3 regions of the Arthrobacter sp. QXT-31 genome follow, and region 3 is predicted to be linked to each of the others. Evidence: riboswitches for the same ligand, from Rfam matches in the RefSeq annotation. Region 3 holds a riboswitch; each other region holds the start of a gene.
What was found. A riboswitch is a leader RNA that binds a small molecule or an ion and turns the genes downstream of it on or off. The one in region 3 is predicted to bind cyclic di-AMP.

Region 1: it holds a riboswitch for cyclic di-AMP, as region 3 does, so the genes downstream of both, BWQ92_RS00805 (NlpC/P60 family protein) here and BWQ92_RS07010 (hypothetical protein) in region 3, are expected to answer to the same signal.
Region 2: it holds a riboswitch for cyclic di-AMP, as region 3 does, so the genes downstream of both, BWQ92_RS06040 (C40 family peptidase) here and BWQ92_RS07010 (hypothetical protein) in region 3, are expected to answer to the same signal.

The regions. Positions count from the first base shown of each region.
Region 1 is NZ_CP019304.1:150,489-157,824, forward strand. It holds gene BWQ92_RS00780 (cytochrome c oxidase assembly protein) at 1-728, shown strand, start outside; gene BWQ92_RS00785 (cation diffusion facilitator family transporter) at 867-1,787, shown strand; gene BWQ92_RS00790 (DsbA family protein) at 1,787-2,494, shown strand; gene BWQ92_RS00795 (copper resistance CopC family protein) at 2,594-3,211, shown strand; gene BWQ92_RS00800 (hypothetical protein) at 3,282-3,725, opposite strand; gene BWQ92_RS00805 (NlpC/P60 family protein) at 3,879-4,673, opposite strand; cyclic di-AMP (ydaO/yuaA leader) riboswitch at 4,678-4,884, opposite strand; gene BWQ92_RS23085 (hypothetical protein) at 5,121-5,495, opposite strand; gene BWQ92_RS00815 (cytochrome c oxidase assembly protein) at 5,989-7,336, shown strand, end outside.
Region 2 is NZ_CP019304.1:1,333,024-1,340,359, forward strand. It holds gene BWQ92_RS06005 (alpha-mannosidase) at 1-424, opposite strand, end outside; gene fdhD (formate dehydrogenase accessory sulfurtransferase FdhD) at 593-1,465, opposite strand; gene BWQ92_RS06015 (molybdopterin molybdotransferase MoeA) at 1,525-3,126, opposite strand; gene BWQ92_RS06020 (DUF6457 domain-containing protein) at 3,123-3,470, opposite strand; gene mobA (molybdenum cofactor guanylyltransferase) at 3,507-4,100, opposite strand; gene BWQ92_RS06030 (HNH endonuclease) at 4,136-4,636, opposite strand; gene BWQ92_RS06035 (NlpC/P60 family protein) at 4,857-5,669, opposite strand; gene BWQ92_RS06040 (C40 family peptidase) at 5,771-6,481, opposite strand; cyclic di-AMP (ydaO/yuaA leader) riboswitch at 6,534-6,703, opposite strand; gene BWQ92_RS06045 (M23 family metallopeptidase) at 6,840-7,336, opposite strand, start outside.
Region 3 is NZ_CP019304.1:1,554,576-1,561,911, reverse strand. It holds gene BWQ92_RS07015 (glycosyltransferase) at 1-1,044, opposite strand, end outside; gene BWQ92_RS07010 (hypothetical protein) at 1,296-2,201, opposite strand; cyclic di-AMP (ydaO/yuaA leader) riboswitch at 2,207-2,360, opposite strand; gene BWQ92_RS07005 (HAMP domain-containing sensor histidine kinase) at 2,465-4,099, opposite strand; gene BWQ92_RS07000 (response regulator transcription factor) at 4,103-4,843, opposite strand; gene BWQ92_RS06995 (winged helix-turn-helix domain-containing protein) at 5,553-6,428, shown strand; gene BWQ92_RS06990 (SixA phosphatase family protein) at 6,502-7,029, shown strand; gene BWQ92_RS06985 (D-alanyl-D-alanine carboxypeptidase family protein) at 7,103-7,336, shown strand, end outside.

The sequences.
Region 1 (7,336 bases), 1.4 Mb from region 3:
TCAGCGCGCACATGCTCGACCACATGGCACTGACGATGATTGCCCCTGTTTTCCTCGTGCTCGGCGCCCCGGTAACGCTGGCTCTCAGGACACTGGGACCCCGGAGGGACGGTTCCCGCGGGCCCCGCGAATGGCTCCTGCTCCTGGTCCATTCCCGGGCCGCGGCGGTGGTCACACACCCACTGTTCGTGGCTGCAAACTTCGCCGGCTCCATCGTCCTCTTCTACTACTCCGGTGCCTTTGGCTTCGCCCTGCGCGAGCATGCCGGACATGAACTGATGACGGTGCACTTTGTGATCACCGGCTACCTGTTCGTCCTGTCCATGATCGGAATGGACCCCGTGCCGCGCCGGGCCCCCTACCCGCTACGGTTGCTGCTGCTCCTGGCCACCATGGCCTTCCACGCCTTCTTCGGTGTCACCCTGATGGGATCGACAACCCTGATCCAACCCGAGTGGTTCACCGCCCTGGGCCGGGACTGGGGGCCTACGGCGCTGGAAGACCAGCAAAAGGCCGGAGCGATCACGTGGGGCATTGGGGAGATCCCGACGCTTCTGCTCGCCATCGGCGTGGCGGTCACATGGTCGCGCTCGGATGCGCGCGAGACGCGCCGGCTGGACCGCGCCGCAGACCGGAACAACGACGCCGACCTCGATGCCTACAACGCCATGCTCTCCCGCCTCGAACACCGCGACGGCTCGGCGCCCGGAAGGGGCGGCAATGGCTGAGGGCCCCGGACTGCACGTTCCGGCCCGCGCCCCTGCAGGCGGCAGCGGACCGGCCGTTCCGGCCCCGAAGCGGCAGAGGCCCAACCACGTGACCCGGACCCATCCACGTACTGCAAACCACTCCCTGGAGGCGCGCCCATGAGCGGACACGACCACTCCCACGGCACCGCCGACGCTGCCGGCCAGCGCGGCAAACTGATCATCGTCTTCGCGATCACGTTCGCGGTGATGGTCGCCGAAATCATCGGCTCGGTGCTCACCGGCAGCCTGGCGCTGCTGGCGGACGCCGGGCACATGTTCACCGACTCCGCCGGGCTGCTGATCGCGCTGATCGCCGCATCGCTCGCGCTGAAACCCGCCACACTGAAACGCACCTGGGGGTACAAACGGGCCGAGATCGTCGCCGCCGCCGGGCAGGCGGCCCTGCTGCTGGGCGTGGGCGGTTTCGTCATCGTCGAAGGCATCCGCCGCCTTTTCGAACCCCCGGAAGTCGGCGGATCCACAATGCTGTGGTTCGGCATCATCGGCCTGGCCGGCAACGCCATCGGCCTGCTCGTGCTCGCTTCGGGCCGGCATCACAACTTCAACATGAAGGCCGCCTTCCTCGAGGTCCTTAACGATGCCCTCGGCTCGGTCGCTGTCATCGCCGCCGCGGTCATCATCGCCCTCACCGGCTGGACCCGGGCCGACGCCGTCGTCTCCCTGCTGATCGGCGCGCTCATCATTCCCCGCACCCTGAAACTGCTCCGCGACACCACCGATGTGCTAATGGAAAACGTCCCCCGCGGCCTGGATCTGGCCAAGGTCCGCGAGCACATCCTGGCCCTGCCGCACGTCATCGACGTCCACGACCTGCACGCCTCCCTCGTCGCCTCCGGCACCCCGGTCCTCTCCGCCCACGTCACCGTCAAGGACATGTGCATGCGGGACGGCCACGCAGCCGGAATCCTGGCCGACCTGCAGCGCTGCGTCGCTGAAGACTTCGATGTCAGCGTCGAACACTCCACCTTCCAGATCGAACCCGCCGCCCACCGCGACCAGGAAAGCATGCCCCACTAATGACACCCGCACCACCAACAGCCCCGAAACCTCCCGCCACCAAACCCGCCGACACCGCCAAGAAAGTCCGGGCCGTGTTGTGGACCCTGCTGGCGTTCATCGTCGTCGCCGGGGTGATCGGCTACGCCCTGGTTAGCGGCGCCAAGCCCGCCCCTACTCCCGCGGCGCCTGCAGCCGACGCCCAGCTCGTCCGGGAGGACAGCCACCGCGTCACCACCCCGACTACCGAGAAAGCCCAGCTCGTGGAGTTCCTGGACTTCGAATGCGAGTCCTGCCGCGCCGCCGCGCCCCTGGTGGAGAAGCTGAAGAAGGAATACGGGGACCGGATCACCTTCGTCAACCGCTACTTCCCCATCCCCTCGCACCGCAACTCCGGCACCGCCGCCCTCGCCGTGGAAGCCGCCGCCCAGCAGGGCAAATACCAGCAGATGTACACCAGGATGTTCGACACCCAGCCGCAGTGGGGCGAAAAGCAGGACTCCCAGGCCGCACTGTTCCGCACCTACGCCCAGGACCTCGGACTGGACATGGCCAAATACGACGCCACCGTCGCGGCCGAGGCCACCAAGGACCGGATCCGCAAAGACATCGCCGACGGCAAAGCCCTCGGCGTCACCGGCACCCCGACGTTCTTCCTCAACGGCAAAAAGCTCACCCTGGACACCGAAGAGCAGTTCCGCCAGCTGCTCGAGGACGCCGCCAAATAGCCGATACCCCGGCTGCCCCCGTACCAGTGCCGGATGGACGCCGGGCGAACGGACAGCCAGGACTCCTCGGCCACCAGCACCAATGGAGGACCAAAACCGATGAAACAGCACAGCCGTCCACGTTTCCAGGCGTTTTTCCGGATGGCCGCTGCAGCAGCAGTGCTGCTGCCCGCCGCCCTTGTGGCCGCTCCGGCCATGGCACACGACAACCTGTCATCGACGGACCCGGAGCAGGACTCTTCAGTCGCCGTCCCACCCGCCACCGTGTCCCTGACACTGTCGGAACCACCGATTAATACGGAAAGCCTGAACCTCAGCATCATCACGGTCCAGGACGGCACCGGAAAAACGATCAGCGACGGGAAAGTTACCGTCAACGGGCCAACCCTGTCCACCGGTGTCGGCCCCGGAAGCCCGGGGAAGCACACCGTACAGTGGCGGGCCGTATCCTCCGACGGGCACCCGATCGAAGGAACGTTTTCCTTCACGGTGAAGACGCCTGCCGCCTCCGTTGCCACACCGCAGACGGTTCCGGCGGTGCCATCTGCCTCCGCGGTGACGACCGCCCCCGCTGCGGGGGGCACCACCCCTGAACGTGTGCCGGGGCCGGATAACCGCAACGCCCCGCTGACACTGGCCATCGCCGGGGCGGTTCTGGCTCTCGCCATCGGCGCAACCTGGTTCTTCCGCCGGCGGCACCGGAACGGCGGCGCCTGACCCGGACACGGCCGGTTTCCCTGGACCAGGGACCCAGCCGCGTCCGTCAGTGCCGGGCAGTGATCGAGCCTCAGGCCTGGTGCCGACGTCCCCGGACTGTTCGCAGAACCACGCCCCCGATTGACGCGCAGGCCGTTGCAATGAAACTGGCCACGCCGGCATTGAACAGCACGGGGTTGAACCAGGGCAGCGGGGCCGACGCATCGGCTGCCGTGATCAGCGACCACCAGTATCCGACGGAAAATACAATCCACAAGGTGCCGGCCACCGAGGCCGCCCAGGACAGTTTGGAAAACCAAGGCCCGGGCGTCCGGTACGAGAAGGCCACCGCGATCAGGACGACGCCGGCCGCGGCCAGCAGCTGTAGGCCCAACAGGTATGCCCCCCCGATAAGCCCCACCGGGATGACGAGCCCGCCGATGAGGACCAGGCGGCGGGCACCCAGCGGCATCCGCGCTACCGCGCGCGGCCCTGCCGGGTGCGACTGCTGGCGGCTTGGGGATTCAACTGGCATTTCTTGTCCTTACGTCCCGTGAGGGGCTAGGGGGCCGTTCCGAAAGGCGGAACGGAACAGATGAGCCGGCCCGCAGCCTGGGCCAGAACAGAAGAGGGCCGGTGAGCCGCTGCCCCCAAGGCAGCGGCTCACCGGCCCTCAAGTCTCGGCGCTCTACGCTCCGGGGCGGACGAACGTGACCGGACCGGTCGCCGTCAGCCAGGACAACGGATGAACAATCGTCTCGTTGACACCGTTCATTCCGCCGCTGAGGACCTTCCCGCCGCCGACGTAGATTCCTACGTGTCCGGGCTGGACGACCATGTCACCCGGCTGAGGGGTGCTGACAACACTGCCGTAGTTCATAAACTGCATCGGGGCAAGGTCACCCACCGGGATGCCTGCGGCTCCCAACGCCTTCTCGACCATGGCCGTGCAGTCCTGGGTGATACCCAGCTGGGCGTAAGCAGCAGACACCATCGCCGCGTTGATGCCCCCGGCCGCGGGGGCAGGGGCGGGAGCCGGTGCGGGCTGCACGGACACCACAGGCTGTGCAGGCGCCTTGACCGCAGCCGAGGGCTGGACAGGTGCCGCGGGGGCCTCAACCGCAGCTGCCTGGGGCTGCACCGCCGTCGCAGCCGCCGGGGCCTGCTCAACCACGGGAGCGGGCGAGGAGCTGACAGCCGGGCGTTCAAAGGAAATCCGGACATTCGAGCCGGCGCTCACAGCCGCGGACACAGGACCGGCAGCTTCCGGAGCCGCGGCCGGTACCGCTTCGGGCTGGGCCGGGGCGGCCGCAGCGTTGGCGGCGATGCCGCTGGTCAGCACGAGGCCTGACGCCGCGGCGATCACAGCCGCCTGGCGTCCAGCGGTGCCCGCGTTGGTCGAGACAGCTGATGCGATGGCCCCGAGGCGGTTCCCGCGCGGGGTGATCGCGCGATGCCGCGCGACAGCTTTACGTGAAGACATGACAAAGGCCTCTCCCAGAGCCTGCGGGGTTAGCTGTCGGATTCGGATGGGAGACACCCGGCCACACGGACACCCCGCACAAGTGCGGGCTGGCGCGCGGCTTCACCCCAAGGCCTGCTCAGCGAACAGGCCGCAAATGGTTTCCCCGTCTCTGCCGGACGATGTATGCGAACGGATCCCGGGCAGCGGCAGAGTTAGGCAATCTGCGCGGGAGTGCCGGTATCGGAGAGAACAGGCACGCGATACACCCTAGCGTGTATAGCCTGCGAATGTCACATTGAAGTAACGGCTAGAGCCTCCACCATCTGTGGACGTGCCGGGAACTCCCTCCCCCGGCCTGTACCCGCCCGCAGCAGGCGGCCCCCTTACAGACGCCCGAGACCCTTTTCGTCCTGACCTGAGCCGCGCGCCGGTCCCGCGGCCCATGCCCCCGCACGTGGGAGAAACCTATGCCTGAGAACCCGTTTCGGCGGCCGCGGCGCGCCCGTTCCGTCGCCGACGCCCCTCCCGTGCGAGTCCGAAATGCGCTGCCGATCCAAGGAACGCCACAACGCCGAGACCGAACAGGCCACCGGAGAACTCCGACAGCGATGGGGATCTGGCGGTGAGAATGCTCAGCCAGAACATGATGGTGAAGGCTGCCCACACGCCGGCGCATACGGGCGCGAGCCACTGCCTTCCCGGCACTTCCGGAAAGAGGGTTGCCGTGGTGAGGCCAAGCAGGGCGATGAAGCCCACGTAGAACAAGACAGTCGAAAACGAGGCGGGCGCAGTAACCCCGGAATCATGAGCGCGGACGCTTACCCAGTACACGATGCTCACCGCGATCCATGCTGCAGCAGCCGCTGCCCACAACGGGAAACTGTGCTGCCTGGAAGACTGCGCCCGGTTCGTCAGTACCAGCAAAACCAGACATCCACAGGCCAGCACCTCTGTAATGGTGGGCACGTGTCCGCCGCCACTGACAACGGCAGCGCACAGAACGGCAGCCAGGAGAAGAGACCGGGCCTCAGGCCGCGTGGACCGGGACGTCCGGGCCGTCGTCACGGAAACGTGACGGGATTCGACGCCGGCCGTATCCAGCCACTCTTCCCTGCCCTGAGGTGCAGGCAGGCCCCTATCGACGCTCACAATGCCCCCTCTGATGGCCAGTTTGCTCCTCTACCGTGCCGGTGCGACCTTGGAGAATTCTTTAGCGCGGGGGGAACCCTGTCTTCAGGAATTTCCCAAGGCGCTGCCCTCAGTCTTGGATCAGCACCAGCCGGTTCCGCTTTCGGGCACCCGTGGCAACCGTGGTGCTGGGATGGGAGTTGGAATGAGGACCGCGATGCGGCTGGGCGCAGCCGCGGCACTGCTCGCCTCCGGGCTGCTGGCCCTCGTGCTGGTGTACAGGTACAGCGGGGCAGGCGGTCCGGGCATCGTGGACCTCAGTGGACCGGTGGTGCGTTGGGGCCTGCCCACGACCAAGTTTGTGTTGAATCTCGCGGCCGCCTGCACGGCCGGTCCCCTTGCGCTGGCCGCCTTCGCCCTGCCGCCAAGGGAACCGGCCCACAAGGCTGCGCTGCGGCTTGCCGGGTGGGCTGCTGTCATCTGGGCGGCCAGTACTTTGGCCTACACCGGCGCCAACTTCCTGTTCATTGCCAACCGCCCGGTTTCGACCGGATTTGACGCCTCCTTCATATCGTTCCTGACCGGCATCGATGCCGGCCGTGCGGGGATGGTCAGCGCGGCCCTTGCCGGCACCGTGGCCTGGTGCTGTTTTCGGCTAAGCAGCCCAGGCGGCGCTGCAATGGCATTGCTTCTGGCGTTGTCGGGCCTGGTGCCGCTGGTGCTGAAGTCCCATGCCGCCGGCGGTTCCGGCCATGCTGACAGTACGGCCGGGGTTGTCCTGCACTCCTGGGCGGCTGCGGTATGGGTTGGCGGCCTCGTAGCCTTGGTGGTACTGCGACCCCTGCTTCCCGGAGCGCGGCTGGCAACAGCGGCCAGGCGGTATTCCACGCTGGCACTGGCATGTTTCATCAGCCTGACCGCTTCAGGCGTTCTGGCCGCAGGGGCCCAGATCAGCACCCCTGGGGACATGATCAGCGCCTACGGCGGCATCGTCGCGGCGAAGACGGCAGCACTTCTCGTCCTGGGCCTGTGCGGGGCACTCCACCGGCAGCGGGTGCTGAAACGTCTGGGCAGGGATCCACAAGCGCGAAGGAATTTCCTGGCGCTGGCCGTGAGCGAACTGGCCGTCATGGGCGCTGCCTCCGGCATGGCCGCAGCGCTGGCCCGCACAGCACCGCCCACCGCTTCACGCGCAAGCAGCGCTTCACCGCCGGACCCCGTCGGTGCATGGGACTACCTTTCGCGGTGGTCCCCGGACCCCGTCTGGCTGCTGGTTTGCGGTTTCGGCGCCTTTTTCTACCTCTCGGGAATCCGACGGCTGAGGGCAAACGGCAGGCCGTGGCCGCTGTACCGAACAGTTTCATGGCTGGCCGGCCTCGTTGCCCTCTTCATGATCACCAACGGCGGCCTTCGTATCTACCAGGGGTCCTCGTTCAGCTCTCAGATTCTGACCCAGATGATGCTGACCGCCGTCGTGCCGCTGCTGCTCGTCCCGGCAGCACCACTGACCTTGGCGCGCCTCACGATCCGCACCAGAACCGACGGCAGCGCCG
Region 2 (7,336 bases), 220 kb from region 3:
AGAAGTCGACGGCGAGGCCGCTGCCCAGCAGCTTCAGCGGGATGTGCTGGTTGCGGGGCGAGATGGCCTTGATGATGCTGCCGTCCGGGCGCCATGCGATCCCCTCACACTGGAAGCCGGGAATTTCCGTGGTGAAGCCGAGGTCCACTACGATCTCCACCTCGGTGTCCGGCGCGGTTCCCCAGGCGTCCGGCACCTCCCCCTGCAGCCGCAACCATTTGGTGCTCCACGGACGACCCCACGCAGCACCGTGTTCCTGCGGCACGAACTCCTGGCGCAGGGCCTCCAGCACCGGGACGGGTTCATCCGGAACGTCCCAGCTGCTGAGTTCCAGGGGCACGCTGCGCCCATAGACGGCAGGGGCGATCCGTTCGCGGACAAAGCGGTCAAGGCGGACTTCCGTGATCCGGCGGTCGTCGTGCAATGTGTACCTCTTTAGTACGTGAAAGCGGAAGCGGGGTGTGCTGGCTTTCGTGCGGGCATGGGCGGCGCGGTCAGCTCGTGTCCGGGCAATTCGCCCCTGAGCGGAGCTACGCTTCCATTCGATGGATAAAATCTACTGCGTTGGTGTCCCACCGCCAAGGGCACGCCCCTACCGCGCCGCCGGTGCAGGGGCGGAAATGCGGCCGGGACCTGCGTAAACGTTCAGGCTGGTCCCGCGGCTGAACCCGGCGAGCGTGACGCCGGTGGACTCGGCAAGCTCCACCGCGAGGCTTGAGGGGGCACTGACCGCGGCGAGCACCGGAATGCCGGCCAGTGCGGCCTTCTGGACGAGCTCGAAGGATGCCCGCCCGGATACCTGAAGGACAGTGTTGGCCAGCGGCAGCTTCCGTTCGCGCAGTGCCCAGCCAACCACCTTGTCCACCGCGTTGTGCCGGCCCACATCCTCCCGCAGGCAGAGCAGCTCGGCGCCGCCGCCGTCGTCGATCCTGAACAGTCCGGCAGCGTGCACTCCCCCGGTCACCTCGAACACGGCCTGGGCTTCCCGCAGCTTGTCCGGTAGGGAGGCGAGCGTTTCGACCGGAACGGTAAGCCGGTCCGCGGCGGGGTTGAAGTGTGAGGACTTCGTGACCGCTCCAATCGAGTCGGTGCCGCAGATCCCGCAGGAGCTGGACGTGTAGACGCGCCGGCCGGTGTCCGGCAGCGGCACGTCGGGCCGCAGCTGGGCCTCCACCACGTTGAAGGTCTGGACGCCGTTTTCGTCCTCGCCGGCGCAGAACCTGAGCGAGACCAGCTGGTCGGCGTCCCAGATGACCCCCTCGGAGACGAGGAAACCTGCCACAAGGTCAAAGTCATCCCCGGGTGTGCGCATGGTGACCGAGTAGGAAAGGTTTCCGAGCCGGATCTCAAGCGGCTCCTCCACGGCGAGCACGTCCTCACGGTGCCGGACCGGGAACTCGAGTGCGGCTGCCGACCCGTCCAGGACGTAGCGGTGCACCTTGCGTCGTTGCGTTACACGGCCCATGAGGTACTCCGCGCTGAGTGGCTGTTCATGACTCCATCATTGCATCTCACGGACAGTTCTCAGTCGAGCAGGGCACTCCAGTCCACCGGCCCGCTTTGGGCCCCCTGCCTGGATGTGCGGGAGGCAGACTTCCGCGCCGGGCCCTTGGCCTTGGACTCGGCGGCCTTGGGTTCGGGGATGGGCGGGCCCCAGGGCAGTGCGAAAGCCGGCACCATCTCGCCGAGCTGCACTCCGTGCGGCGGAACCACCATGACCCCGTCGGCTGACGCCAGTCCGCGCATCATGCCGGGGCCGGTGTGCTGTGCGGGCGAGGCCATGCCGTAGAGAAGCCGGAAGGGCAGAAGCCGGGTGCGGCCCGGCTCGGGTTCAAGCATGGTGCCGCAGGGAACTTCCCGGACCGGCGGCAGCTGGCCGTGCCCGAGGGCGGCCAGAAGCGGCGCCCCTACCGTGGAGAGGGCCATCATGGCGGCCAGCGGGTTTCCTGGCAGCCCGAGCACGAAGCGCCCGTCCGGCAGTTCGGCAAGGACCGTGGGGTGCCCCGGCCGCATTGCCACGCCGTCGATGACCAGCCGTCCGCCCAGTTCAGCCACGGCGCGCCGGAAGTGGTCGGTCCCGGAGACGCCGGTGCCCCCGGTGGTGATGACGACGTCGGCCGGCAGGTTTTGTGCCTCGGGGATGCCTAAGTCTTCCAGGCCTTCCAGCCATTCCGTATAGCTGTCCCCGATCCGGGCCTGTTCACGGCACAGCCCGCCTAGCATTTCCACCACTGTGCCCAGCTGAGGTCCGAAAGTGTCACGCACGCGCCCGGGCTCGGGAAGCCCCTGCTCCACGACTTCCGCACCTGTCAGCAGCAGCTTCACCACCGGTTTGCCGAGGACCTCCACCTCGTCGTACCCAGCCAGGGCGGCAAGCGCAACGTGGGCCGGATTCAGTACCACGCCGCCCCTGACCAGCACGTCCCCGGCGGTCGCCTCTTCAGCGGCCTTGCGGATGTGCTGGCCGTTCCGCGGTTCGCCGGGACGGGCGGTGCCGCCGAGCGTCAGGACAGGGAGTCCGTCGTCGTCTGTGGAAATTACACCGCTCTCTTTGCGCAGCACTGCCTTGGCGCCGGGGGGAATCAGTCCGCCTGTGACGATCACGCTCGCTTGGTGCGGAGCCAGCCGTTGGCCCGGTTCGGCCAGGATCCAAGGGCCGGTTCCATTAACGGCCCAGCCGTCCATGGCCGACGACGCGTAGTGCGGCATGTCCTGGCGGGCGGTGATGTCCGCGGCCAGGGTCCGGCCCACGGCGTCGCGCAGGGGTACCGGGGCGGCCGGAATGGGGGTGGCACAGTCAAAAGCTGCCTGCCGGGCTTCCTCCCAGGTGTGCGCCAGGTGCTTCGCGTGTGCATCCTGCTCCCCCGACGCCTCGGGTTCGCCATCCCCGGCACGTTCACCATCCGCGGCAGGTTCGTCATCCGCGGCAGGTTCAGCGTCCGAAGCTGCTTCGCCCTCCGGTACAGCTTCGTCATCCGCGGCTGGTTCGCCGTCCGGGACCGCCACGTCCCCGGATGGAGGGGCGTCCTCCCCCGGGCCAGCATTCCCATGGCCCGCGTCCCCTGCGGAGTTCGGAGTGCCGGCAGAGGTGGAGTTGTCGGAGCGGTGCTCGGGTGCGGCTGTCATTCCCCCGGTGTCCCGGTGGGCACCGAAGCTCCGCCGGAACCCTCGGCCGGGGAACCTGCCACAGTTTGGGCCTCATCGGCCGCATAGGCCTTGGCCACGGAACGCGCCACGTCCATGGCTTTCTGCATGGAGGAGGGATCGGGCGCCTGGCCCGGACCGGAAGCGAGCCCGACGGCGAGGCCGGCTATGAAGGTGGTCAGAGGCGCCGCCGGGCGCACCACGGAGTGGGCAGCCACTCCCGCAACGGACAGTACCTCGTTGATGTCCACGTCCACATCCTCGAGCTCAAAGGCCCGCAGCAGCAAACGGCACCATTCCTCAAGCGTCTCGTCCTGGGTTTTCATGCCTGCCTCCAAATCCACTGCGGTCCGGGAAGCGGTTCATTGCTCCCGGACAGCTACTCCCAAAGCGGCCGCATCATCCCAGGTATCCACATCGTCCGTGGAACCGGCAGGGACAGCCACAGCCTGCACGTCAAGACTAGCAAGGAGGGCGAATACCGAGCCGTGCACCAGGGCGTTGCGCGCGGCGGCTTCCTGCACCGCGCGTTCCAGCACAGCTGTGCCATAAAAACCGACCAGAGGCTGCAGCCGCCCGTCCGCTGACGCCGCCAGGACGCCGTCGGCCCCCGAACCCGGAAGGGCTTCCCGGAGGGCGCGGACAGCAGCCCCGACGCCGGGCATGTCGCAGGCGAGGACCAGGACCTTGTCCGCCGGGCCTGCGCCGCGGAGTGCGGCAAGGCCCGCGGCGATGGCGGCCGCGGGCCCCGCAAAGGGCGGATCCTCACGGCTGGTGAGCACCCAGGGCGGAAGGCCCGCCACTGCGGGACCCACCACAACAGTGTGCCGGGCACCTGCGGCCGCCGCGAGCGACCGCTCGAGGAGGGTGGCGCCGTCGAACATCAGGGCAGACTTGGGTGAGCCGCCGAGCCGCGAGGAGCGGCCGCCGGCCAGGATTATTGCGTCAAAGTCCACACACCCAGCGTAATGCTGGAATGCTCAGGCGATGGTCAGGCCGCCCTTTCCGGAAGCAGGAACGGATCCCACGCCGGTGTGGGCTTCTCCAGTTCCTTGATCTGCCACATCGTGCCCACCGGCGGAGCCGGCTCAAACCGGAGCTTCCAGCCCATCTCACTGGGCGTGTGGTCACCTTTGACGTTGTTGCAGCGGAGGCAGGCTGCAACGAGGTTCTCCCAGGAATCGGCACCGCCCCGGGATTTCGGCTGGACATGGTCTATGGTGTGGGCTGCTTTCCCGCAGTAGGCGCACCGGTGGCCGTCGCGGCGAAGAACGCCGCGCCTGCTTACCGCGGTGATCATGTTGTACCGTGGCCGGATGTAGCGGTTGAGGAGAATCACGGACGGACGGCCCATGATGTCCTGCGGCCCGACGACAGGATCGTCGCCTTCGGCCACCACGCTTGCTTTTCCGGTGAGCACAAGGACCAGCGCCCGGCGGAAGGTCACTACCGCCAGCGGTTCATATCCAGCATTCAGAACGAGAGTGCGCATGCACATACCTCTTCACGGCCGCACCCGGCAGAGGCGCGAGGGCCGGCTGCCCTCTGCATGTCCGGGCTATGGATCGACACCACAAGAGTAAACACTCACTAGGCAGATGAGCGAATCGAACACAAGCTTCGTCGTGGCGTGTCACCAAAAATTCATGCGCACGCAAGGCAAAAAAGGACCCCCGCCGCTGGCGGGGGTCCTTCTGTGGTGCTTGGGGGTCTTAGCCGCCGACGCGGATGAAGACCGGGCCGGAGCCGACGTTCACGCTGAACAGCGCGGTGGTTCCGCCGTTCCAGCCGCCGTGGACGGCCTGGCCGTTGCCGACGTAAACAGCGATGTGGGCCAGGCCCATGCCGCCGTTCTGGTAGTAGGCGAGGTCGCCCGGGCGGGCTTCAGCAGCGCTGACGGTGCGGCCGAGGGACAGGTAGCCGGCCGGCCAGCCGTGGTAGTTGATGCCCACAGCGGCCAGGGAGTTGGTGGCCAGCATCGTGCAGTCCTGCGAAACACCCAGCTGGGCGTAGGCGGCAGCTGCGATCGCAGCACCCTTGCCGCTGGCGGCAGTGGTCTTCGGAGCGGCCGGGGCAGCGGTCTCGACGGCGGCGGCGGTCTTGACAGCCGGAGCGGTCTCAGCAGCGGGAGCCGGAGCAGTCTCAGCAGCCGGAGCAGCTTCAACGGCAGGAGCGGCTTCCTGGACCTTGACAACAGGCTTGGGGGCCTCGACGACGGGGGCCGGCGTGGTGGAGACAGCAGGCTTCTCGAAGGAGATGGCGATGCTGGAAGCTGCGGAGATGGCGGCCGGGGCAGCGGACTTGACTTCCAGCGTGGAAGCTGCGGCGGATTCGCGCTGGACGTTGGTCTCAGCAGCGTTGGCGGCGATGCCGCTGGTCAGGACAAGACCGGAAGCAGCAGCGATAACTGCGGCCTGGCGGCCCATGCCACCGGCGTTGTCGCCGACGGCCTTGGCAATGACAGCCAGCGAGTTGGTCTTGGTGACCTCGGCGCGGTGCCGTGCAATGGTCGCACGTGTAGTCATTAAGTTTCTCTCTTTCGTGTTCCACGGACCGCGGTAGCAGGCCGTGGGTTATCGACGCGCCGGCATCTTGGGGGTAAGCCGGCCCGTCTCGAATCGGATTTTTAGCGAAGGGTGAAGAAAGCGGACGTGCCCGTTGCGGACACCGCGTGCAGGAGCGTGCCCTGCGAGGGGTTCAGCGCGCTGATCATCATGCCGTTGCCGACGTAGATGCCCACGTGGGCGCCGCCGTTCTGCATGACCAGGTCGCCGGGAGCAGGCGTGGAGGTGGGCTTCATGGCGTTCCACGCATTGACGCGGGGAATGCTGATGCCTGCCTGCGCGTAAACCCACTGAGTGAAGCCGGAGCAGTCCCAGCCGCCGGGGGTGGTGCCGCCCCAGACGTAGGGGCTGCCGATGCCGGTGTACGCGATTGCAGCCAGCCCGGACGCCGCGGCGGAAGCCGCACCATCGGTGGACTTTGCAGTGACTGCCTGGGCCGCGTCGGCGCTCTCATCGGTGGCGTCGCCTGCATCGGCCGTCTGGCCCTCATCGCTCGACTGCGGAGCAATGATCTCGGCGACCGGGGCTGCCACCGTGGTGACGGCAGGACGCTCGAAGGAGATGGTGGCGGTGGGCGCGGCGGTCACAGCAAGCTGCGTGGCCTGGGATCCGGTCTCCGAGGAGGCGGAAACACCGATGTTGGCGTCGGCTGCGTTGGCCGGCATGCCAACGCTCAGGATGAGTCCTGAAGCAGCTGCGATCACAGCTGCCTGGCGACCTACTGTGCCGGCATTGGCGCTAACCGCCTTGGACACGGAGTCCAATGGGTTCATACGAACCGTCTGCGCGCGATGGCGCGCGGCATTGTGGCGTGAAGACACGAAGGTAGCCTCTCCCAATGCCTACGAGGTGAGCTGTCGGATTCGGATGGGAGTCACCCGGCCGCGCTGCTTCCTGGGAAGCTTTGCGACTTAACCCCAAGGCCTTCTTGCGAAGACCAAAATTGGTTCCCCCGCCCCTGCCAGACGATGTAATGCGAACGGACCTTGAGCGGTGGCAGAGTTAGGCAATCCACTCAAGAGCGTCAACTTCGGCGAAGTTGACGCGGTTTAGACGGTACAGCAGTTCAGAGCGAAAGTCACATTCAGGTCACGGCGTGTCACAGGAATGAGAGTTCTCACTCGGCTTGGCTCAGAGCCAGCCGGCGGGATCAACGACGTCACCGTTGACCATCACCTCGAAGTGGAGGTGGCAGCCGGTGGAAGCGCCGGTGGTCCCGCTAAGGGCCACCACTTCGCCCCGGGTGACCTTCTGGCCAACCTGGACGCTGGAGGACGACAGGTGGTTGTACGTGGTTTCCAGGCCGTTGCCGTGGTCAATGACCACCCGGTTGCCGCCGCCGTACGGGTGCCACCCGGCGAAGGTAACCTTGCCGCTGGCCGCGGCCAGCACGGACGTGCCGCACTGGGCGGCGAAGTCCTGGCCGCGGTGGAACTCGCCGGCGCCGCCGGTGATCGGGCTGACCCGGTAACCGAACGGCGAGGACTTGACCATCGTGGACAGCGGCGCGCCCAGGCTTCCCAGCGACGCCGAGCGGCTGATGCTGCTGGCGGACTGGGCGCTGAGGAGCTGCTTGAGCTTTCCGTCCGGGTCACCCGTGGTGGAGACGGAAGTGCGGCTGAAATCGA
Region 3 (7,336 bases):
GATGCCGAACGTGAAGCGCCGGTTCGCTGCGGTGTTGGCCACCGCCGTGGTGAGCAGCGTCAGCAGGTTGGCGAGCTGCGGGTCCATCAGGTTGCGGCAAAGGTAGAAGAGGACCAGGTAGGCGACGGTGGAGGCGACGCCGATGGCGCCGAACCGGACCAGCTGGCCGAACAGGCTCCCACCGGGGCTCTGTTCCTGGCTACGGGAAGCTGCCGGGAAGGGGCCGCGGGCCAGGGCTGCGCGGAGTTCGCCGACGGGGATGCGGCCGGTGACCATGTCCTTGCTGAGCCGGGCCATGCCGCGGACATCGGCGAGCGCCGTCTGGACGATGTCCACGCTGGAGTTGGGGTCGTCGGTCCAGTCCACCGGCACTTCATGGACGCGGAGGCCGCACCGTTCGGCGAGGACCAGGAGTTCGGTGTCGAAGAACCAGGCAGTGTCCACGGTGTGCGGGAGGATCTGCTGGGCGATGTCGGCGCGGATGGCCTTGAAACCGCACTGCGCATCGCTGAAGCGGGCACCCATCAGCGACTGGAGCAGGAAGTTGTAGCTGCGTGAGATAAATTCGCGTTTCGGCCCGCGGACCACCCGGGAGTTGCGGGTCAGCCGCGTGCCGATGGCCAGGTCCGAGTGCCCGGAGATCAGCGGTGCCAGGAGGGGGCCCAGCGCGGCAAGGTCGGTGGAGAGATCCACGTCCATGTAGGCCAGGACAGGTGACGGCGACGCGAGCCAGACTTTTCGCAGCGCGTTGCCGCGGCCCTTCTCCTCAAGGTGCACCACGTTGACCTCACGGAGTTCCCGGGCCACCCGCTCGGCAGTCTTGAGCGTTCCGTCGGTGCTCGCGTTGTCCGCAACCGTGATGCGGAAGGAGTGCGGGAACGCGCCGCTCAGATAAGCGTGCAGCCGGCGCAGGCATTCCTCCAGGTCGCGTTCCTCGTTGTAGACCGGTATGGTCACGTCCAGGACCGGTGCCGCGCTGGAGGTGTCGATGGGCTGCCGCCGCGGGTGGGGCTGGGTTCCGTAGGCCTGGTCGGTGATGGTCATGCATCAACAGTGGAGGCCGCTGTTATGAGGGCTTTAGGGCGAAGCTGTGCAGGGGCTGTGGAAGAGTTCCTGCACGATTCCCTGCACGAGGGCGGCCGCAGTTCTGCACCGCTTTGCCGGCCGCGGGGGAGCCGAAGACAGCGCAAAAGGGCCCCGGATCCTGGCGGATCCGGGGCCCTGGGCAACCATGCCGGTCACCCTAAAGCGGTGCAGAATTGTTCGCCGTCAGCCGGGCTGGCCGCGGGAACCGGTCAGTACCAGTTGTTGGCGAGGTGGAAGTTCAGCGCACCGCACGGGGAGCCGTAGCGCTCCTTGATGTAGCCAAGTCCCCAGTTGATCTGGGTGCGGTAGTTGGTGCGGTAGTCCGCGCCGGAGCTCGCCATCTTCTCGGCAGGCAGCGACTGCACGATGCCATAGGCGCCACTGCTGGGGTTGGTGGCCGTGGTGCGCCATTCCGATTCCTTGGTCCAGAGCCGCTTCAGGCACTGCATCTGGTCCGCGGACCAGCCGTAGGAGCCGAGCTTGCTGGCGGCGTAGGCCTGCGCACCGGCGGGATCATTCACGGCAGCAGGGGCAGCAGCCTTGGCCTTCGCCTTGGCGGCGGCAGCTTTGGCGGCAGCAGCCTTGGCAGCGGCGGCCTTTGCCTGGGCAGCAGCAGCCTGGGCAGCAGCAGCCTTGGCGGCAGCGGCATTCCTGGCGGCGGCCGTCTTGGCGGCAGCGGCCTTCGCCGCGGCAGTCTTAGCAGCGGCAGCCTTGGCGGCAGCAGCCTTAGCGGCGGCAGCCTTCGTAGCCTCGGTGGCCTTGGGGGCGGACTGCGGCGTGACGGACGCCGCGGACGGGGCCGGCAGGGCGGAGATGAGCGTCTTGTCGAAGCTCAGCGTCTGGCCGGCGTCGGCGGTGGCAGACGTCCCGGCGGCGGTGGGCGTTACCTGGTCAGCCGCCTGCCCTGCGGCGCCGACGCCCACGAGCACGGCGGCGGCAGTGGTCAGGACGGCAGCCCGGCGCCCGAAGGACGGAAGGCTTGCGGCGAAGCGGCCGAATGCAGTGGTGGGACGGGCCGGTTCCGCGCGGTGCCGGGAATTGGCGGGGCGTGACGTCGTGCGGTCAGACTCGTGCGAGGCGCGTTCAGGGCGCGCCTGATCCTTAAATTCAGACATGGTGGATTGCCTCTCAACACCTGCGGAGTTAGCTGTCGGGTTCGGATGAGGTCATCCGGCCGCACGGAAACTACACGTGTCGGCTTCACCCCAAGGGCTGATGCGGAAAGCCCGGGACTCTGGTTCCCCCGCCTCTGCCTGAAATAGCGGAATCCGGGAAGCGGCAGAGCTGGGCGTCAATCCGGACATGCGGCTCAAGTGGCGGCCGCACTCTATCGACCGTACAGGAGCCTTTTGATTAAGTCACATTTAGATAACGGACATCACGACGCCGGCGCGGCGCCTTGCGCGGGCAGTCGGACAGCGAATTCGGTCCGCCCTGGCCGGGATGTCACCTCCACCGTTCCGCCGTGGGCCTCGACGATGGACTGCACGATGGACAGGCCCAGGCCGCTGGTTCCCTCGGCCGAGGCCATGCCCGCTTCACCCTGCAGGACATCCGGTTTTCCCTGTGAATCCGGGGCATGCAGGGGTGTTCCCGCGCTGGCGGCGCCGGCGCCGGAACGGCTCGCCGTCGCCCATGCCGGAGCCAGGACCGGCTGCCCCGGTGTCGCACGTGATGCGTCTGCGCGGGCGAAGCGCGCGAAGACCCGATCCACGAATTCGGGCGGGATGCCAGCGCCGTCATCCGTGACTGAAATCACAGCAGAGCCGTCGGCTGACCGCATCACGCCGGTGGTCACCGTGGTGCCGGGCGGGGTGTGCTTGCGTGCGTTGGAGAGCAGGTTGACCAGCACCTGGTGGAGCTGTGAGGCGTCGCCCCGGACCGATATGGGTTCCGCCGGAAGTTCGAGATGCCACGCCCGGTCCGGTGCCATGACTTTTTCGTCGCTGACGGTCTCAATCACGAGCTGCGTGAGGTCCACGTCGCCGAGTTTGAGCGGCTGGCCTTCATCGAGGCGGGCCAGCAGCAGGAGGTCCTCCACCAGGGCGGTCATGCGTTCCGACTGGCTCTGCACGCGGGCAAGCGAACGCTGGCCGTCCGGGGTGAAGTTTTCCGTCATGCGCATCAGCTCCGTGTAGCCGCGGATGGCCGTGAGCGGTGTGCGGAGCTCGTGGGAGGCGTCCGCCACGAACTGCCGCACCTTCATCTCGCTTTCCTGCCGCGCCTCCAGCGCGCTGGAGACGTTGTCCAGCATCAGGTTCAGGGCATGCCCCACGCTGCCCACTTCGGTTCCGGGATGGGCGTTCGACGGCGGAACGCGGACAGCGAGTGCCACCTCACCGGCGTCCAGCGGCAGGCGGGAAACCTGGGTGGCCACCTCGGAGAGTTGCTCCAGCGGCTTCATGGTGCGCCGGATGAGCACGGTCCCGGCCAGGCCGATCAGTACGAGGCCGCCCAGCGACACGATGGTGATGGTCCAGACCAGCGAGGTCAGCGTGTTCTGCTTGTCTGCCAGCGGGAGCCCGGTCACCATGACGTCGCCGTAGGGAGTCTGGGCGGCCACCAGGCGGTATGTGCCCGAGGACAGAGTGCGTTCGACCGGCACGCCGTCGCGGCGGAGATTCAGAAGGGTCTGGTTGTCTGCAGCGGACAGCGACGCTCGGGTGGAATCTGTGGCGATGAATCCGCTGCCGCTGACGGTGCCGTTGGCGATCCTGGCGGTGAGCGTTCCGATCCGCTGGCCCCGCGCGTCCAACGGGTCAGGACGTGTACCCGGGTTGCCCAGCGGTGGCCGGCCAAATTCACTGGACCGCCGCGCGGCGTCCGTGAGCTGCTTGTCCAGCTGCTGAGTCAGGAAGGAGTCCATCGAGGCGTAGCTGAACAGGCCGACCGCACCGCAAATCGCCACCAAGAGAGCCATGGCCACCAGGACCAGACGGGTACGCAAATGCCAGGTGCCTGGTTTCAGCCAGCTTCGGCGCTGGGTGCGGGAGGCCCCGGAAAGGTTTGCCACAGCCTACTCTGCCGGCTTGATGACGTAGCCCGCGCCGCGGACCGTGTGGATCATGGGCGGATGCACGGCATCAACCTTCTTGCGCAGGTAGGAGATGTACAGTTCCACGATGTTGGCCTGGCCGCCGAAGTCGTAGTTCCATACCCGGTCAAGGATCTGCGCCTTGCTGACCACGCGCTTGGGGTTCTCCATGAGGTAGCGCAGCAGCTCGAACTGGGTGGCTGTCAGTTGCAGCTCGTCGCCGGCGCGGGTGACTTCGCGGGTGTCGAGGTTCAGGACGAGGTCGCCCACCACGAGTTCAGCGGAATCCATGGCGGCGACACCGGAGCGCTGGACCAGGCGGTGCAGGCGGAGCAGGACTTCCTCCATGCTGAACGGCTTGGTGACATAGTCGTCGCCGCCCGCAGCCAGGCCCACGATGCGGTCCTGTACCGCGTCCTTGGCGGTGAGGAAGAGGGCCGGGACCTCCGGCGCGAAGGCGCGGATCCTGCCCAGGAGTTCGACGCCGTCGAACCCGGGAAGCATCACGTCCAGCACCAGCACGTCAGGGCGGAATTCCTTGGCGAGTTTCACAGCTTCGGGACCGTCGGCGGCTACCGCGACCGACCAGCCGGCCATGCGCAGGCCCATGCTCATGAGCTCGGAAAGGCTTGGCTCGTCGTCGACCACCAGGGCACGGATGGGGGAGCCGTCCGGGTGGGTCAGTTGGGGAAGGTTGTTGGTCATGGAGTGCGAAGTGGCCATGTGACAACTCTCCGTTCTGGTGTTTAGCCCGCGCTTTGGCAATCCTGTGCGCCGGCTGTGAATCCCAGCGTAGCGAGCTGAATGGCGCCGTGTACGCACCATGCTGCAGCTGACCACCCGGAAGGTAGGGCGGCAGCCAGGGGAACCGGGCTGCCGGCATCGTCCTTGCGGATTTGACCACCAACCCCATCCGCGCCTCAGCGGATATACCCCGCATCAACCGCGTCATAGCTGGACAATCGGGGAATCATGTCTGCGGGTTTCCGGCAATTCGAATGTCGTTGAATATTCAGCGCGTATTCATGGAAAAATCGAACATGATTCTGTAGGCGCAGCTTTCCGACCGTTTGTTCAGGAAAATGAATCAAGAAAATGCCCGCTGAGAAAACTGTGATTTATCACACAAAGACGTTGTTTGTCTCAGTATGCGGACAGTTCCGTCCATTGTTACTTGCAAGTTTTCATTGTTACGTTGCACACTTTCAAATGTGAACAAGAACTCAACAGCACCTGCAGTCGCAGAATATTGGCCCAGCACACCCGCTGCTGCCGACATGCGCTGTTGTCGAATGCACGCCTAACTTTCACCACCCCATCGAAGTTTTTAGGCATTCGCCCCCAGCCCAGCGTAGGGCGCCCCTCCCCAGACATTGCGGGGATCCAAGCATTCGAGCCGCGATGACGGCCATTCACATTGAGGTAAGCAAACATGTCAGTTGCATCCGGATACGTCCACATCTCAGTCCGTAACGCCAACAAGGCAGGCCAGGCGCCGGGCCTGCGCCAGGGATTCGGCGCCCGCCCCGCCTTCGCTCCGGGCAGCCAGGCAAACAGCATTCCCGCCGCGCCGGGTTACACACCGCAGGGCTACAACCCGAACTCGTACGGACAGCTCCGCGCCGTGCAGGCTGACGAAGCCGCACCGCTGACCGCGCCCACTCCGTTGGTGGCCCCTGCCGCCGCTGCGCCTGTCCGTCCTGTTCCCAACGAAAACGTGGCCCGCGGGTTCGTCCTGTACATGGGAATTGACGAGGAAACCGCGGCTGCCGCCGGCACCTCGATCGCCAAGCTTGCCCAGGAGATCCGGGCCTACGCCCAGTCCCTGGTTACCGGTGCCGAGAGCTACGCCGCCGTTGCTGTGGCGCCGGCCAGTGCGCCCGGTTCCGCGCTCGACGTCGTCCGTTCCACCTTCGGTGACCCCACCGTCAATGCCCGGCAGCGCACGGAAACCGCCCGCGTGCAGCCGGCCCAGGATCCGCGTCCCTCGGGCGTGCTGATCGACCTCGCCCGCCGTGAGGTCCACCTCGACGGCGAGTCCCTGAACCTGACGTTCAAGGAATTCGAACTGCTCAACTACCTCGTGGAGAACGGCACCCGTACCGTGGGCCGCGACGAACTGCTCGAGGGCCTGTGGCGGAACGCCGAGGAAGTGCCGAACGAGCGCACCATCGACGTCCACATCCGCCGGCTCCGCTCCAAGCTCGGCCGCCTAGCCAACACGGTTCGCACCGTCCGCGGCCAGGGCTACCGCTTCTATGAGCACCCCGAGGTTGTCGTCTGGGCCGCTCCGGAGTACTCGATCTAGCCTCCTCCGCCGCTTTTGCGTGGCTGGTCCGGGTGGCGCACTGGCCTTCCGCGGCTGATAGTAGGGTGAGTCCATGAGTGCTCACCATAAGAAGCGGCTGGTTCTCATGCGCCACGCCAAAGCCGACTGGCCGGGCGGGGTGGCGGACCACGAGCGTCCCCTGGAGGAGCGCGGCCACCGCGAGGCCCCGCTTGCCGGCAAGTGGCTGCTCAAGCACAACATCGTCCCGGACTTCATCCTGTGCTCCAGTGCGCTGCGGACACGGCAGACCTGCACCTGGGTATGCAGCGAGCTTGGCGAGAAGGCCCCGACGCCGAAGCTTGAGGACGGGCTCTACGCCGCCTCTGCGCTGCGCATGCTGGCTGTCATCAACCATGTGCCGGACACCGTGACCACGCTGATGGTGATCTCCCACATGCCCGGCGTGCAGGACCTGGCCATGCATCTGGCATCCCGGGATTCGAACCACGACGCCTACATGGACGCCGCCACGCGCTTTCCCACCAGCGGACTGACCGTGCTGGAGACGGAGAAGCCCTGGGCTGAACTCGATGGCCAGGACGCCAAGCTCACCCACTTCAAGGTCCCGCGCGCCCACTAGCGGCACCCCCGCGCGGACACTTGCCCGGGCGAGTAAGCTTGTCCCCAGCGTCGTCTAGTGGGGAAGAGCCGCCATGCCGAATTCTGTAGCCGCCCGCTGGCGGGCCGGTGCCCGGCGGTTCACTGCCGCCGTCGTCGTTCTTCTGCTGCTTTCCGCGGGCGCACAGCCGGCCACGGCGGCACCCTCCGGTGAGGTCCTGTCCACGCAGGTGGTTTCGAACCCCAGCCACGAGTGGGTCCTGGTCAACAAGTCACGCCCGCTAAACCCGAGGCAGTTCGCGCCGGCGGACCTCGTCAGCTGGAATGGC